Regions from separate parts of the Clostridium taeniosporum genome, predicted to be linked through region 1. Evidence: riboswitches for the same ligand, from Rfam matches in the RefSeq annotation. Region 1 holds a riboswitch; the other holds the start of a gene.

Region 1 (8,173 bases):
ATTTTAAAGTATCTTAAATAAATAATTTTAGATATAATTGATAGGAGGAAGTTATATGGATTTTAATAATACAAAAGAGGAACTTTTAAAAAAGGCATATAATATAAAAAGAATTGATGAATTTGATAATATGTATGAAAAGAAATTTTTCCAATTAGTAGAACAAGTAATTTTAGAGTTATTAGAAAGTGAAGATTCTTTTTTTGGGCAATTTATGTTAAGAGTAAAAAGAAAAATAAGAATGGATTTAAATTATCCTATAGCTACAATTCCTAAAAGAAGTGGATTTAATATGTATTTTAACCCGATTTTATTTCTTCAATGTAATAAAAAAGAAATGGCAGCATTATTTAAACATGAAATATATCATATAATGTATTCACATTTTTCTAGAGAAAAGAAAATGAGAGAGAGATTAAGTAAGAAAGCTATAAATACAGCATTAGATATTTCAATAAATCAATATATAAAAAATTTACCACCATGGAGTAAGAAAGTTAATTCTATAAATATGGAATATAATTTAAATCTAAAAGAAGATAGAAGTGCAGAAGAATATGCAGAAGATATTTATAAATCAATTAAACTTAGAGAAAAACATGAAAATGTTGATAAAGAAGATTCATTAGAAGAAATGAATTTAGAAAATGTTCATGATATTTGGGAAGAAATTGATGTATCATTAGAAGATATAGAAAGTTTAACAAAGAAAACAGCTATTAGTATAGATGACTCTAATATGCCAAATGATATTGAAAAAATAATTCTAGGATATAGTGAGAAAGCAGAAATACCTTGGCAAAAGGTATTAAAGAACCTATTGCCGTCTATTAAAAATGGATATAAAAAAACTATAACAAGAAGAAATAGACGACAACCACATAGAGTTGATTTAAGAGGACGGTTACCTAAAAAAGAATCTGAATTAATAATTGCAATTGATATAAGTGCAAGCATGAATGATAGTACTTTACATAAAATTTTAGTGGAAATACTAGAGATTAGTAAAACAATAAATAATACTATAACTGTAATAGAGTGTGATGATTCTATAAAAAGAGTATATAAATTAAGAAGTGAAAAGGATATTAAAAAAAGATCTGAAAATAATGGTTCAACTGCTTTTACACCTGTATTTAAGTATATATTAGATAATAACTTAAGAAATTCAGTATTAATTTATTTTACAGATGGTGTAGGGGAAAAGGAATTAAGTATAAAGCCGTTGAATAAAAAAATAATATGGGTATTAATTGGAGAAGAAGAATTTTCATTAAAAAATCATTATGGAATAATAAAAAGGATACGTAGTGATAAAGAAGAAGTGGTTGAAGGGAATCTTGGATTACGTATGGTTAATTCAGTGATACATGATTGGGCAAGATAAAAATCAATTAAGGAGGAAATAGGTGATTAAAAATTTAAAACTAAAAGAGTATGCAATTATTATGACAATATTATTTTCTTTAAGTTTAATAATAAATATTTTTAGTTATGTTAATATTAGAAATTATAAATATAGAATTGGAAAAGAATCTGAACTTAATATTGAAGATTTAAGGCAAAGAAATGAAAGTAATATGGATATCCTTAAAATGAGTATAGATCAGGGATGCATAAAAAATGATGAATTATTAAAGTTATATAAAAATTATGAGATGATTTCAAATGATATAATAGAATTATGGGAACAATATGCAGAGTATAAATCTAATAGCTTTTCAATATTTTCTAAAAAAATAGAGATAAAAAAAATAATACCTAATGATATAAATTCAAAAATAAGAGAGTGTATGTTTATTTTATTAAACCAAGCTATGAAAAACAAAGAACCAAAGTTAATATTAAATGAAAATTATTTAAATGATTTTATTGCAATGAATAAAGTATCAGAAAAAATATATAATTACTTCGAAGATTTTAATTCAAATAGGTTATCGAATTTAACAGGATCAGATAGAGAAAAGGAAATTATTAAAAATAAGTATTGGATTGATATGTTACAAGGAATATATGATATAAATCAACAATATACTAGTATTCAATGGCATATAAGTGATATTGAAAATTCTAATATTTCGGATATTATAAATTAATATAAATAAATACAACTACTTAAATTAAGTAGTTGTATTATTTAAAATTATTAGTGACATCCACTACATGAGCCACCACAGCCACCTTCAGGTGCTATAACTGGTTTTAAGGTAAGACCTCTACCTTCATTTTCGTTTGTAGAAAGTATTATAAATCCACCAAATTCATCAATTAGAGTTTTTTCCATGATGAAAGATATATCATTTATTTTTTCTACAATATCAGTATCAGTAGCTTCAGATACTGATATGTTAAATATAGGACCACTACATGAAGCACCAGCAAAATTTATTCTAATATTAAAATCAGTTATATTATTTTCATCTAAAAATCCTTTAAATTCATTATAAGCTTCTTCACTTATAGTAATGTTTTTCAAATAAATCACCTACTTAAATTAAAATAATTAACAATTATGTTAATGAATTAAGTATATCATATAAAATATAAAATAAAAAGATTATAAATCAATGAAAATATAGTTTGTAAGCGCAAAGTATGATATAATTTACCAGTATTTATCTCTTTAAAGTATTAAGGGTAAAGTTTATAATTTTAAGTATAAAATAAGTATTAAAAGAGTTTATATTATTAATAATAATTTATATAATAGTTTTTATATTAGTTTTTAGAAGGGAAAAATTTATGAAACCGTATAGCAAAGATTTTATAATAAAAGAAGTACAAGAATATAATTCTTTTATAAATGAATATAGCCTTGGACATTATTGTATAAAAAAAGAAAATAGTAAGGGAATAAAATTACAAGGATATATGTATGAAAATACAATAGAATATGATTTGCCTATAATACAATTATTAAGGGATAATAAAAGTCTTATGAGACTTACACCAAAAGAGATAGAGAGTTCATATCAAGCAATAAAATTTGCCAAAGGAAAAGTTGGAGTTGTAGGACTTGGGCTTGGATATGTAGTAGATAAGATTGCAAAAAAGAATAAAGTAGAGCAAGTTATAGTGTATGAAATTAGTGAAGAAGTAATAGAACTGTATAAAAAAAACTTTGGAGAAAATGACAAAGTTACAATTATACATGGAGATGCATTTAAAGCTAGTTCAGAAACATTTGATTTCTTTTATGTTGATATATATGAATATAAGTTAGATTTAAGAGTAGTAGAAGATTATAAGATATTCAATAAGCTACATGATATACAAGAATATTCATTTTGGGGGATGGAGCATTTTCTTTTAAGCTGTAATTATGAAGAAATACTTTGGGTTTATATTCCTGAAAATTGGATTGAAATGAGTAAAAAGTTATATATTTCTCTTAATACATCAGGATATATAAGAAATTATGAACAATTAGATGAAAATAAAGTAACAAAAACATTAATGGAATTTAAAAAAATATTAAATAGTGATATGGAAATATAATATTATGTTTTTAATCAAAATAAACCTATGTATATTTTATTACTTGGTTCTGTTTTAAATATATAAACACTATTCTAAAACAGAGCCTATTGTTTTTATATAGTAATAGATTATACATAGGTTTTATTATATTAAATATTGAACAATAAATAAAATAATTAAAATGATAATAAAAATTACAGTTTAATATAAAGTTATATGGGGAATGATAAGAAATATTGCTATATAGTGTAATATTTTATTGAATTATAAGGTATTAAATGTTATCATAAAAGTGTTTAGTAAAATATAAATGATAATGGCACACTTATTGAAAAATAAGGTCGCAAAGCTTATGAGTCTAAAGGAAAGATATTTTTTCTATGATCGTCAGGTTACCAAAATATATAATTTTAAACATATAATTTAAGGTTTTGGTATCTATGTTTTATATAGATATTTTTTTATTGTAAATTTCTAGATAAAAATATTTTTATATTAAAATCTAAAATTTAATTAGAAAATAATAAGTAAATATTAAGTAATTCTCAAGTTATAACAATACGTTTTTTACAAATAAAAATGCGAATTATAATTTATATAGTTTTATTTATATTACAAAAAAGAGAAAATTAAATGTAAGAAGGGAGCGAAAATAATTATTAGTTTAATTAATAATTATTAATGATCATGAAAAAAATAGACAAGTTACTATGCGAAGTGGAAAATATTATTAATAGTGGTGTAGATAAGAATGGGGTTATAAAAATTTTAGAGATTTTAAAGTGCTCTATTCCATTAGAAATATTAGATGAAATAAAGTTATATGAAGATTATCTTCCTAAAAATGCGGAAAGTGGTGTATCAGAGGAAAAGAGATATCTTCATTTTTTATGGGATTTATTGGATAAATCTCCTATGTGTCTTATAGCAAATTTTGCAATTCCATATAGAAGAATTTTAGCACAAAAATTATTTAAATCTTGTGGAAAAAATTTCATAGCAGAAGAAAATGTTCGATTTAATATACCAGATAATATTGAAATTGGAGATGATGTGTTTATTAACAGAGGAACCTTTATAGATTCTAAAGGAGGAATTAAAATTGGAAACTTTGTTGGTATAGGAGAAGGAGTGACTATATTAACTCATTCTCATAAAGAACATAGTCATTTATCAAGAGAATATAGACAAGTTATAATAGAAGATTATGCTAAGATATATTGTAATGTGACTATATTTTTAGGTGTGAAAATTGAAAAGCAAGGTATAGTTGCAGCTTGTTCTTTAGTAAACAAGGATGTTAAGGAAAATACAGTAGTTGCAGGTATACCAGCAAAAGAATTTAGAGAAAGAAATACGTTTGGTAATAATGAACATGAACTAAATCATGTGTGGCTTCATAATAAAAGTTTTCAAAATAAATAGATATTTTTAGTGGAATTATATATATTTTAAAATATTATTACAGTATCATTTGATAAATTTTACTAAATTTATAAAATTAAAATAATATCATTAGGAGGGTAATGATGATAAATAAGATTCAGGCTTATTTTAAAAAAGCATCTGTAAAATCAAAATTAATGTTAATAATTATACCAATAGTTGCTTTAGGGCTATTATTATTGACATCAATAACATATGGTGCTGCAAAAAATATGATAGAAAAAGAATTAGTTAATCTTATGTCAGAAAAGGAAACTGAGGCTGTAAATAATATTGATATTTGGTTAAATTCAAGACTTTCAGAAGTTAAGGAAAAGGCTTATAGTCCTATATTAGATCAAATCTTAGAAATTAATCCAGATTTGAATTTAGAAAATAATGATGAATCTATAGCTCTTATAGATCAATTAAATTTATCACGTTGGACTTTTGTTAATAATACATATCCTAATGAATATGCAGCTTTGCATATTTTGAAGGGAATTCCATCTAGTGAATGGAAAAATATAGATAATTCAAAAAAGCTTTTAGCAAGATATTATAATGTAAAGGCAGATGAGTGTAAAACTTCTCCATGGGCTAAAGCAGCTATAGAAGAAACTTTTAAAAAATTTTCTGATAACAATGGCCCTTACGATTTAATTTTAAATCCAACATATTCTGAAGCATATAAAAGAAATGTTGTTATGATGATTGCTTGGAAGAAAGATGAAATGGGAGAGGCTAAAATAGGGGTAGCATCTAGTTTAGTAATAGAAGTAGTAGAAAATAAAGTAAAAGATTTAAAATATGGTGAAAAAGGATATGGAATGTTGATAGGAGATGATGGAACATTTATATCACATCCAAATCAAGAATATGTTATGAAAGAAAATATAAATACATTAGAAGATAAGGAAATGCTAAAGTTATCTTCTGCTATAAAATCACAAGATAAAGGTATAGTTAAACTTGGTATGGGAACTGGAAAGAAATTAGCTTTTTATCATAAAGTACCTGTATCTAATTGGACAGTAGTGAATGTAGTATATGAAAGTGAACTTTTCTCAATTTGTACTAAACTATTAATTTTAATGTTAATAATAGCAATATTAATGATAATAGCAGTTATTTTTGCAATCTATAAATTCTCAAGTAATATGCTTAGACCATTAACTGATATAAGTATATTTGCAGATGAAGTAGCAGCAGGTAATTTAAGTGCAAATATAAATATTAATTCTGATGATGAATTTGGAAATGTTGCTAAAGCATTAAATAATACAGCTGAATATTTAAAGACTTATATTTCTGAAATAGATGCTGTTTTAAGTAGTATATCTAAAGGAAATATTAATATAGAGGTAGATGGTGAATATAAAGGTGATTTTATAGGTATAAAAGAATCTTTAATAAAAATAGTATCTTCATTAAATAATGCATTTAGTCAAATAAGAGAAGCAACACAACAGGTTTCTAGTGGATCTCAAGAAGTATCTTCAGTGGCTCAAGTATTAGCTCAAGGTGCATCTGATCAAGCAAGTTCAATTGATGATTTAACACATTCAATTAGGCATATTAATGAACAATTAAAAGATACAGCTAATCATGCAAATGGAACCAATGACATTGTAAATCAATTAGTTATTTACATTGAAGATAGTAATAAAAAGATGAATGATATGTTAAATGCTATGAGTAATATTGATGTTTCATCTAAGAATATACAAAATATAATTAAAACAATAGCAGATATAGCTGAGCAAACTAATCTTTTAGCCCTAAATGCAGCAATAGAAGCGGCTAGAGCAGGGGAAGCTGGTAAAGGATTTGCAGTTGTTGCTGATGAAGTAAGAACTTTAGCAGAACAAAGTTCACAAGCAGTTAAGAAGACAACTGAACTTATTAAGAATTCTATAGAATCTGTAAATGAAGGTAAAGTTATAGCTGATAATACAGCACATTCATTGAAAGAAGTAGTAGAACATACTAAGGGAGCTACTGAATTAATTGTAAATATAGTTAATTTGGCTGAAGAACAATCATCATCGATTAATAAAATAAATGATAGAATAGAAGCAATTGCCAATGTAGTTCAATCTAACTCATCAATAGCCGAAGAAAGTACGGCAGCTAGTGAGGAGTTAACAGCACAAGCAGAAAGTTTAGATTATATGGTTTCACAATTTGAATTAAAAGAAGATTAGCATATTCTGTGTTAAAAAATAGTAACCTGAAAAAATATTCAGGTTACTATTTTTTATTTTATTAGATAATTTTTAAATATATCTAATAAATTGTCTATTTTACAACTATATTAACAAGTCTACCTTTTATAACAATTACTTTTATTATATTTTTACCTTCAGTATTTGCTTTTATAGTTTCGTTTTCTAATGAAGCTTTTTTGATTCCTTCTTCATCTAGGTTTGATGGAATCATTATTTTAGATTTGATTTTACCGTTAATTTGTATAGCGATTTCAACTTCATCTTTAACTAAAGCAGATGGGTCAAATTCTGGCCATTTTTCGTTAAAAATACTTGATGTATGATCTAATAAGTTCCATTCTTCTTCAGCAAAGTGAGGTGCAAATGGAGCTAATAATTTTAAGAAATCTACTAAAGTTTCTTTTAAGAATTTAGAATTTTTAATATTATTTTGAAGATATTTATTAAGTGCATTTGTAAATTCCATAAGTCTTGCTATTGCTGTATTAAATTGCATTTTATCGCCATCTTCAGTAACACCTTTAATAGCTGTATGTCTCCAGAAGTTTAATTCTTTTTCATCACTATCTATAGTAGATTTACTATTTTCAGAAGAGTTCATAACTTCTCTACATGTTTCTAAAGTTCTTTCAATTCTATCAACAAATCTAGCAACAGATTTAATTCCGTCATCACTCCATGCACCACCTTCAGTATAAGCAAAACCAAACATTAAATACATTCTAAAGACATCAGCACCAAATTCTTTAATGTAATCATCTGGAGATATTGTATTTCCTTTTGATTTACTCATTTTTAAGCCATCTGGTCCTAAGATTAATCCTTGATGAGTTAAGCTTAAAAATGGTTCATCAAATTTTAAATATCCCATATCTCTTAAAGCTTTAGTTATAAATCTTGCATACAATAAGTGCATACAAGCGTGTTCTGGTCCACCAACATATTTATCTACTGGTAATACTTTATTTATTAATTCAGGGTTAAATGGTGCATCAGTATTTTTATTGTCAGGATATCTTAAGTAATACCAAGAAGAA
Region 2 (8,173 bases), 200 kb from region 1:
AATTTATTTCTAAAGAATCATTAGAAATTGTTTTCATATTTGCTAATAATGAAATTATATTATTTATAGAATTTTTACTTTGTTCAAGAACTGAAATAGTATCATTTGTTTCAGTCTCTACAGTTTGGATACTTTCATCAATTTTTTCACAACTAGATACAACTTCATGTATACCAGATTCAACAGTTTCGATACAAGCTAAATTAGTAGTAGAGTAATCAGAAATAACTTTATTTTTCTTTACTAAATGACAAAATGCTTCTTTGCTTTGTTTTGAAATCCATAAAAGATGTTCAACATCAAATCCTATTGTTTCAATCATAGAATGAATATTTTTAAATATTTTATCTTTATCTGTTGATAAATCGTTATCATTGAAATTAACAATTGATAATTTTGATTTATTGCAATAATATGAATATCCAATTATTATGAACAAAGTAATCATTGATAAAAATAACTCTAAAATAGGATTATTTGTACCAAAAGCAATAAAAATATTACATAGTACACCTAATATTATTGGAAATAAGTACTTGTTTAACCTCATAATTTCCACCCCCTGCGTTATGTAAGAATAAGAGTAAGGTATAAGCACACATAAATTATCCCATAAAGGTAATTTAAATTCAATATTAACAGTAAATTACTTATGTATAAAAATAGTATTGATTTTAAAAATATACATTTATTAATTAATATGATGAAAAACTTTTTTTATTAGAATTTGTTTGTTAGAAAAACAAAGAAAAAACTAGATAAAACTAGAAAAATATATGAATAATTAATTTTTATATTATTATATTAACTTGCAAAAATAAGCGAACATATGTACGATATATTTATACGAATTTAAATATAATATGAGAAGTTAATTTTAATGTCTAGTCAAAGTATAAAGCTTTTAAAGTTTGAAAGACTTGTAAAATCTAAGTTAAATCAAATATTAGTTGAGATCAGAGCGTTGATAGGTAAGTTGAGAATTGATAGTGGAAAGTTGAGAGTTAAGGAGAAAATTCCTTATGGAATTTTAAATATAAAATTATTAAATCTATACTTATAAATGGGGTAGTGGAATTTTAAAATATATATTTTAGAGAGCCTTAATATTTTCAACCAAAATTTTAAACTCTTAACTAAAAAGCGTGCACAGCTACTTTGTTCTTTAGGAAATGTATATATTGAAAGGTGGTTAATTATAATGGAAACTAAAAAATCTAAAATAACATTGAAAGAAGTAATGGGGATGGACTTAGCAATAAGGAAAGTAATAAAAAATTTTGATAAAAAAGAAATCAATACTGATTTATGGTGGAAAGATAGTTACGTATATGAAAGTACTAATATAATTAATGATGCAGAAAAAAGAGGAGAAGAACGTGGAAAAAGGGAGAAATCTTTAGAAATTGCAAATAGATTATTATTAATGGGACTAAAAGTAGAAGAAATTTCAGATGTTATAGGATTACCAGTTAATGAATTATATAATTTAAAAGCTTAATATACTTTTATGGATATATATGTTTTAAAATAACTTCGATATTTTAGTATAAAGCTCATGAACAGGAATTTTTAATTAAAGCATATATTAATAGAGATAGTTATTTTAAGCTAAGGGTTAAAAATTATTATCAAAAAGTGTTTGAGTATTATTTATAGATTTTAATTATGGGATAAATTTCATAATATATTACAAAGTACATAAATAAAAATTTTGAGTTTTAGAATAAACCTTGAATTATAACAAGGTTTATTTTTTTACCAACTATTGACTATAATGTTAATACTGTATATAATACAATATATACAGTATATATACTTTAAGGAGGAAATTTGATTGAAGATATTATTATCTAATAAGTCTGATTTACCTATTTATGAGCAGATAAAGACACAAATTAAGGAACAAATAATGTCTGGTAAAATTGCTGAAAATGAATTTTTACCTTCAATAAGACGATTGGCTAAAGATTTAGGTATAAGTGTTATTACAACAACTAGAGCATATTCAGATTTAGAAGAAGAAGGATTTATAGCAACTATTAGAGGAAAGGGGAGTTTTGTACTTCCTAAAGATAATGAAATGGTAAGAGAGCAGTATTTAAAACGAATAGAAGAAGCGTTTACTATAGCAATTGAAAATGCAGAATTAGCAAATGTTTCAAATGGTGAACTTATTCTCATTTTAGAAAATTTAATGGAGGACGATAAGTAATGAATGCACTTGAAATAAAAAATTTAAATAAAAAGTTTAAAGATTTTAGTTTAAAAGACATAAATTTAATTTTACCTAAGGGATATATATTAGGATATGTAGGTCAAAATGGAGCAGGAAAAACTACAACTATAAAACTTATTATGCAACAACTAAGAGCAGATAGTGGAGAAATAAGTGTATTTGGAAAGAAATATAAAGGAAATGAAATTATATTTAAAGATATGATTGGATTTATAGGTGATGAATGTTATTTTCCAAGTTGCTTTAAGATGAAAGATGTAATTAATACATTGAAAGATTTTTACTCATCATTTAATATAGACAAATTTAATCATTATATAGATTCATGGGAATTGCCAAAGGATAAAAAAATCAAAGATTTTTCAAAAGGTATGAAAATAAAGTTAACATTTGCTAGTATATTTGCAAGAAAAACTAGATTGCTTATATTAGATGAGCCAACAAGTGGACTTGATCCTGTTATTAGAAGTGAGATTTTAGATTTGTTACAAGAATATATAGAAGATGGAGAAAAGAGTGTATTATTTTCTACGCATATTATAAGTGACTTAGAAAAGATAGCTGATTATATATTTTTTATAAATAAAGGAAAGATGATGTTTAATGATACAAAGGATAGTATTTTAGAAAAATATTTAATAGTAAAGGGAGGAAAAGAGGATTTAACCTCTAATATAAAAGAAAAATTAGTAGGATATAAAGAATCAAATGTTGGATTCAAAGGATTGATATATGCTGAAGATAGGAAGTATTTAAATGATGAATTATTAATTGAAAAACCATCTATTGAGGAAATAATTATATTTTATATAAATAAAGGGAAGGAGTGTAAGTAATGAATGCTTTAAATTATTTAAAATTTGATTTTAGGATAATAAAAGGAAATTTGAAATATTACTCATTATTTTTAATAGCATTCTCTATATCTATGATTTTAGGACAAATAAGTGTTAATTCATTAAGTTACCTATTTTTTATTTTAGTGATTGTTGGAGTATTACCATTTAGTTCTGAGGGAAATCAAAAAAGTAAAGAAATGTATTATATGTTTCCATCTAAAGTATCAAGTATGGTAATGGGAAGATTTTTATATTTAATAGTATTAAATGTTAGTGTATGGATAATAGGAATTTTCACAATGTTTCATTTTTATAATGAAGGTTTAATTAATATGTATGAAATTATTATAATAGGTTTTACAGGAATAATTACTACCATTATAGGTATGATACAATATTGTGTTTATTATAAATTTGGAATAGAAAAAGGGAAAGCTATTTTAATGTTAGTATATATGATTCCAGCATTTTTTATATTTGCATTACCAGTTATATTAAGTAAAAAATCTATTCCTAATAATATATTAAATTTTATTATAGCTAACAAGGCTATAGTAGCGATTATATCTATAATTACAATAGTAATTGTAGGTGTAATATCATATTTAATATCATGCTCTATTTGTAAAAATAAGGATATATAACAATAATTATAAAATTAAGTTTAATTTAAGAAAATATTGATATATATATCAGAAAAATTGAGTTATAATATTATAATAAATACAATAAAATGTTAAATGGTATTAATATTTTATTATATTTTAAATAAAATCACTTAAAAGTAAATAATATGTTTATTTAAAAGGCAAGAATTTATTCGATTTTTAATATGTTTTATATTAAATTTAAGATATTATAAGTTGGATTAATTTAAAATATAAGTATAAATAGGGGGTAAAAAAATGAAATTAAAAAAGACATTATCAGTTGTTATGGCAGCTACTCTATCAATGTTTACAATTGCAGGATGTAGTAGTGATGCTATGAGTTATTCAAAGGAAGTTAATAATTTAGCTAAATGGGAGGCAGTAAGTTCACAATTTACAGGTGAAGTTAATGTTGAAGCCCAAGGAGAATCAAAAAAATTAACATTTACTGGAACAAGCTATAATAAAGGACAAGATCAAGTTTATGTAGATTTCAAATTTAATGATCCAAGTGGCGAAATTAATATTCCAGAATTAAAAGCATATATTGATAAAGGCGTAACTTATATGAATAAAAGTTATTATGTAGATACATTTACTGGTAATGGACAATCAGCACCAGAAGCTCTTGTTAATTTACCATATGAATATATAGCAATAGATTCAGGAATGGATATGAAAGCAATAACAGAAATAGCAAAATCACCAGATTATTTAGATAATTTAGGTAAAATGATTTTCGGAGATAGTAATATAGGATTACCTTTAGTTAAAAATGGAAGAGAATACTCTATTAACATGAATTCAGATGAAATGATTGATTTGTTTTCAAAAGCAGCAAAGGCAATGGCAAATAATTTAGATTCTAGTAATTCAGGATTAAATTTAGGATTTGATGCTGAAAAGATAAAAGAAATTCAAACAGCTATAAAAGATCCATCATTTGATACTACATTAAACCAAGCTAAGACTTTAATTCAAGGATCAACATTATCTACAAAAGCAACTTTTACAGATAATGATTATAAATCAGAAATGAATATTAATTTACAAGTAAAAGATATGGCAAAAGTAAATATAAAAATAAATGCTACAAGTGTTAAAGCAGAAGGAAAAGATATTGAAATTCCAGCTAGCAAAACTATTCTTAAACAAGATGAATTAATGAAATTAATGACTCCACAAGATGTAAATGATGATGCTACAGCAGCATAATAAAATAAATATGTATTATTAATATAGATAATATTTATGTTAGTATATTAAATAAGCCCATTTAAATTGATAAATTGTTCAGTTTAAATGGGTTTATTTTTATATCTTAAAATAAATCTAATATTAAAGTATAAATACAAACTTTGAATTTTAGTTTGAAATAAATTATTATATTTTTCAATAAATGGTTTGTATGAAATTATGCAATTGTTATAGATTTCATATAAGCTATCTAATATAATAAAAATTCGTATTCAAAAAACAAATGAAAAATTTAATTAAGATATTGTCTATATTTGATTTTATTAGAAAAAAATAAATTTAAATAGAATGTATTCTAATATTAGAAAATATTTGATATAATTTAGGAATAAAAGTTATTTTATTCTTCAGGAATTTATATTTTGTTAAATTTGTAGATAATTTAGATTATATTTTTGCTTAAAGATTAAGAAATAAAACCTAAAGAATAAAAAATAATCATATGTCACACCATTATTCCTGCACTAAGTTTGGAAAGGGTGCATGGCTAAAAAAATCGACGATCCACAGTCGTTTAGCGATTTTTTTATAATAATTTGATAGTGAAGTTGGAAACTGTGATTAGTTCTCTTAATTTGGGCACCTTGAGAGCTATGAGTTAGTGGTGCAACCCGCCAGCAATTAATTTTATTTAATTGGTGGTTTTTTTTATTTTTTAGGAAACTATATTTTTTAAAATCTGTGGATAACTTAGATTATATTTTTGCTAAAGGTTAAGAAATAAAATCTAAAGAATAAAAAATAATCATATGCCGCACCATTATTCCTACACTACGTTTGGAAAAGGTGCATGGCTAAAAAAATCGACGGCTCCACAGTCGCCTTGGCGATTTTTTTATTTTTTTAGAAGTATTTAAATTTTTAATATGTAATTAATGTAGTATGAACTATCAATTATTAATTAAAATATGGTGTATATATTTTGATTTTTGAGTGAAAGGATGATAAGAATTGGATTATTTATTAGTAATTATTATAGGACTAGTTATAGGAAGTTTTTTAAATGTATGCATTTATAGAATTCCTTTAGAACAATCAATTTGTTATCCACCATCACATTGTGGGAATTGTAATCATAAATTAAATTCTATAGATTTAGTACCGGTATTAAGTTATTTGTTTTTAAAAGGTAAGTGTAGATATTGTAATGAAGGAATTTCAATAAGATATCCATTAATAGAGATATTAAATGCTATTTTATATTTAATTATTTTTTGTAATTATGGATTAACTTTTGAATTTTTTAAATATACTTTATTAAGCTCATTATTAATCGTAATAGGAATGATAGATTATCAAACACAAGACATATATACATCAACAATAATGTTTGGAATAATTGTTGGAATAATATTTATGACATTAGATTTTTTTATTAATAAAGGCTCAATTTCAAATTATATTTTAGGAGCAATAATTGGATTTTTAGCATTAGCAATTATAGTAATTATAACAAAAGGAATGGGTATTGGTGATGCAGAAATCACTTTAGTTTGTGGTTTGTTTTTAGGAATTAAAGGAGTTATTTTCACTTTATTTTTAGGGATTATAATAGGAGGAATAGTAGCAATTATTATTTTGATATTGAAGCTTAAAAATGCAAAAGATGCAATGGCTTTTGGACCATGTTTGTCAATAGCTGCACTAATGTATATTTTATGGGGAGATAGCATAATTAATTTTTATTTAAACTTAGTTGGAATTATATAAGGCATATTAAAATAAATAACAAGTCAAAGACGTAAGAGATATTTTGTGAAATACAATGACTTAGGTTCTGATAATAGTTGTGCTACTAATAGATTTCAATGAAGAAGTAGTTTGCAAAATAAACTAGTATACTAACTAGTTATTCATTCGAATTTGCCTAAGATTATTAAAAATTTATTTATATTATATTAGATAAAATTAGAAAAGAGTGGTGAAGATTTTATGGCTATTGAAAAGAAAAGACTAGGTAATATTTTAGTTAATGCAGGAAAAATAAATAGTTATCAATTACAAGAGGCTTTAAAATCACAAAAAATTCTTGGAAAGAAATTAGGCGAAATATTAGTAGAAAGCAATATTATTACAGAAGAAGATATTTTAGAATCTGTTGAACAACAAACAGGTATAAAAAAAATAGATTTAAACACAATAACTTTTGATAAGAAAGCAATATCTATAATACCTAAGAATTTATGTAATAAATATTTATTGATACCATTTGGATTTGATAAGAATAAAATAAAAGTAGCTATGGCAGATCCACTTAATATTTTTGCAATAGATGATGTTGCAATATCAACAGGATTTGAAATAGAAACTTTCATATCTAAAAAGAATGATATAAAAAAGTTTATAGAAATATACTACAGTAGTCAACAAGTTAGTATAGCCGCTCAACAATTAGCTAAGGAAAGTTCTCAGTTAAAGAAAAAAAATTTTATAAACATAGAAGAAATAGATGATGTAAAAAATGCTCCTGTAGTGAAAATGGTTGAATATTTATTTAAAAATTCAATAGAAATGAATGCATCAGACATACATATAGAACCATTTGAAAATGAAATAAGAATCAGATATAGAATAGATGGACAACTTCAAACTGTAAATGTGTTAAATATAGATAGTTTAGCACCATTAATAACTAGAATAAAAATTCTTGCAGGATTAAATATAGCAGAGAAAAGGATACCTCAAGATGGAAGAATAATGACAACAATAGAGAATAAGGATGTAGATTTTAGAGTTTCAATATTACCTGTAGTATATGGAGAAAAAGTAGTTATAAGGATATTAAATACATCAAGCTACAATGTAAGTAAAGAACAATTAGGAATAAATGAAAGAAATCTAAAAAAAATAGATAGAATAATATCTAATCCATATGGAATAGTTTTAGTTACGGGACCAACAGGAAGTGGAAAATCAACAACGTTATATAGTATTTTAAATGAATTAAATTCTAATAATGTAAATATAGTTACAGTAGAAGACCCAGTTGAATATACTCTTAAAGGAGTTAATCAAGTTAATGTAAATACAAGGTCAGGCTTAACATTTGCAAATGGACTTAGAAGTATATTAAGGCAAGATCCAGATATAATTATGATAGGTGAAATCAGAGATAATGAAACTGCTGAAATAGCTATAAAAGCAGCTATTACAGGACATTTAGTATTAAGTACACTTCATACCAATAA

What was found. A riboswitch is a leader RNA that binds a small molecule or an ion and turns the genes downstream of it on or off. The one in region 1 is predicted to bind cyclic di-GMP.
Region 2: another riboswitch for cyclic di-GMP. It lies ahead of BGI42_RS13280 (prepilin peptidase); the one in region 1 lies ahead of BGI42_RS12560 (acyltransferase).

What each region holds. Positions count from the first base shown of each region.
Region 1 covers NZ_CP017253.2:2,739,256-2,747,428, reverse strand. The annotation lists gene BGI42_RS12580 (vWA domain-containing protein) at 56-1,387, shown strand; gene BGI42_RS12575 (hypothetical protein) at 1,410-2,096, shown strand; gene BGI42_RS12570 (HesB-like protein) at 2,147-2,476, opposite strand; gene BGI42_RS12565 (polyamine aminopropyltransferase) at 2,743-3,498, shown strand; cyclic di-GMP riboswitch class I at 3,789-3,880, shown strand; gene BGI42_RS12560 (acyltransferase) at 4,168-4,905, shown strand; gene BGI42_RS12555 (methyl-accepting chemotaxis protein) at 5,010-7,112, shown strand; gene leuS (leucine--tRNA ligase) at 7,207-8,173, opposite strand, start outside.
Region 2 covers NZ_CP017253.2:2,941,682-2,949,854, reverse strand. The annotation lists gene phnD (phosphate/phosphite/phosphonate ABC transporter substrate-binding protein) at 1-550, opposite strand, end outside; gene BGI42_RS13310 (hypothetical protein) at 881-1,063, shown strand; gene BGI42_RS13305 (hypothetical protein) at 1,202-1,501, shown strand; gene BGI42_RS13300 (GntR family transcriptional regulator) at 1,838-2,215, shown strand; gene BGI42_RS13295 (ABC transporter ATP-binding protein) at 2,215-3,075, shown strand; gene BGI42_RS13290 (ABC-2 transporter permease) at 3,075-3,722, shown strand; gene BGI42_RS13285 (hypothetical protein) at 3,984-4,943, shown strand; cyclic di-GMP riboswitch class II at 5,527-5,610, shown strand; gene BGI42_RS13280 (prepilin peptidase) at 5,937-6,695, shown strand; gene BGI42_RS13275 (GspE/PulE family protein) at 6,918-8,173, shown strand, end outside.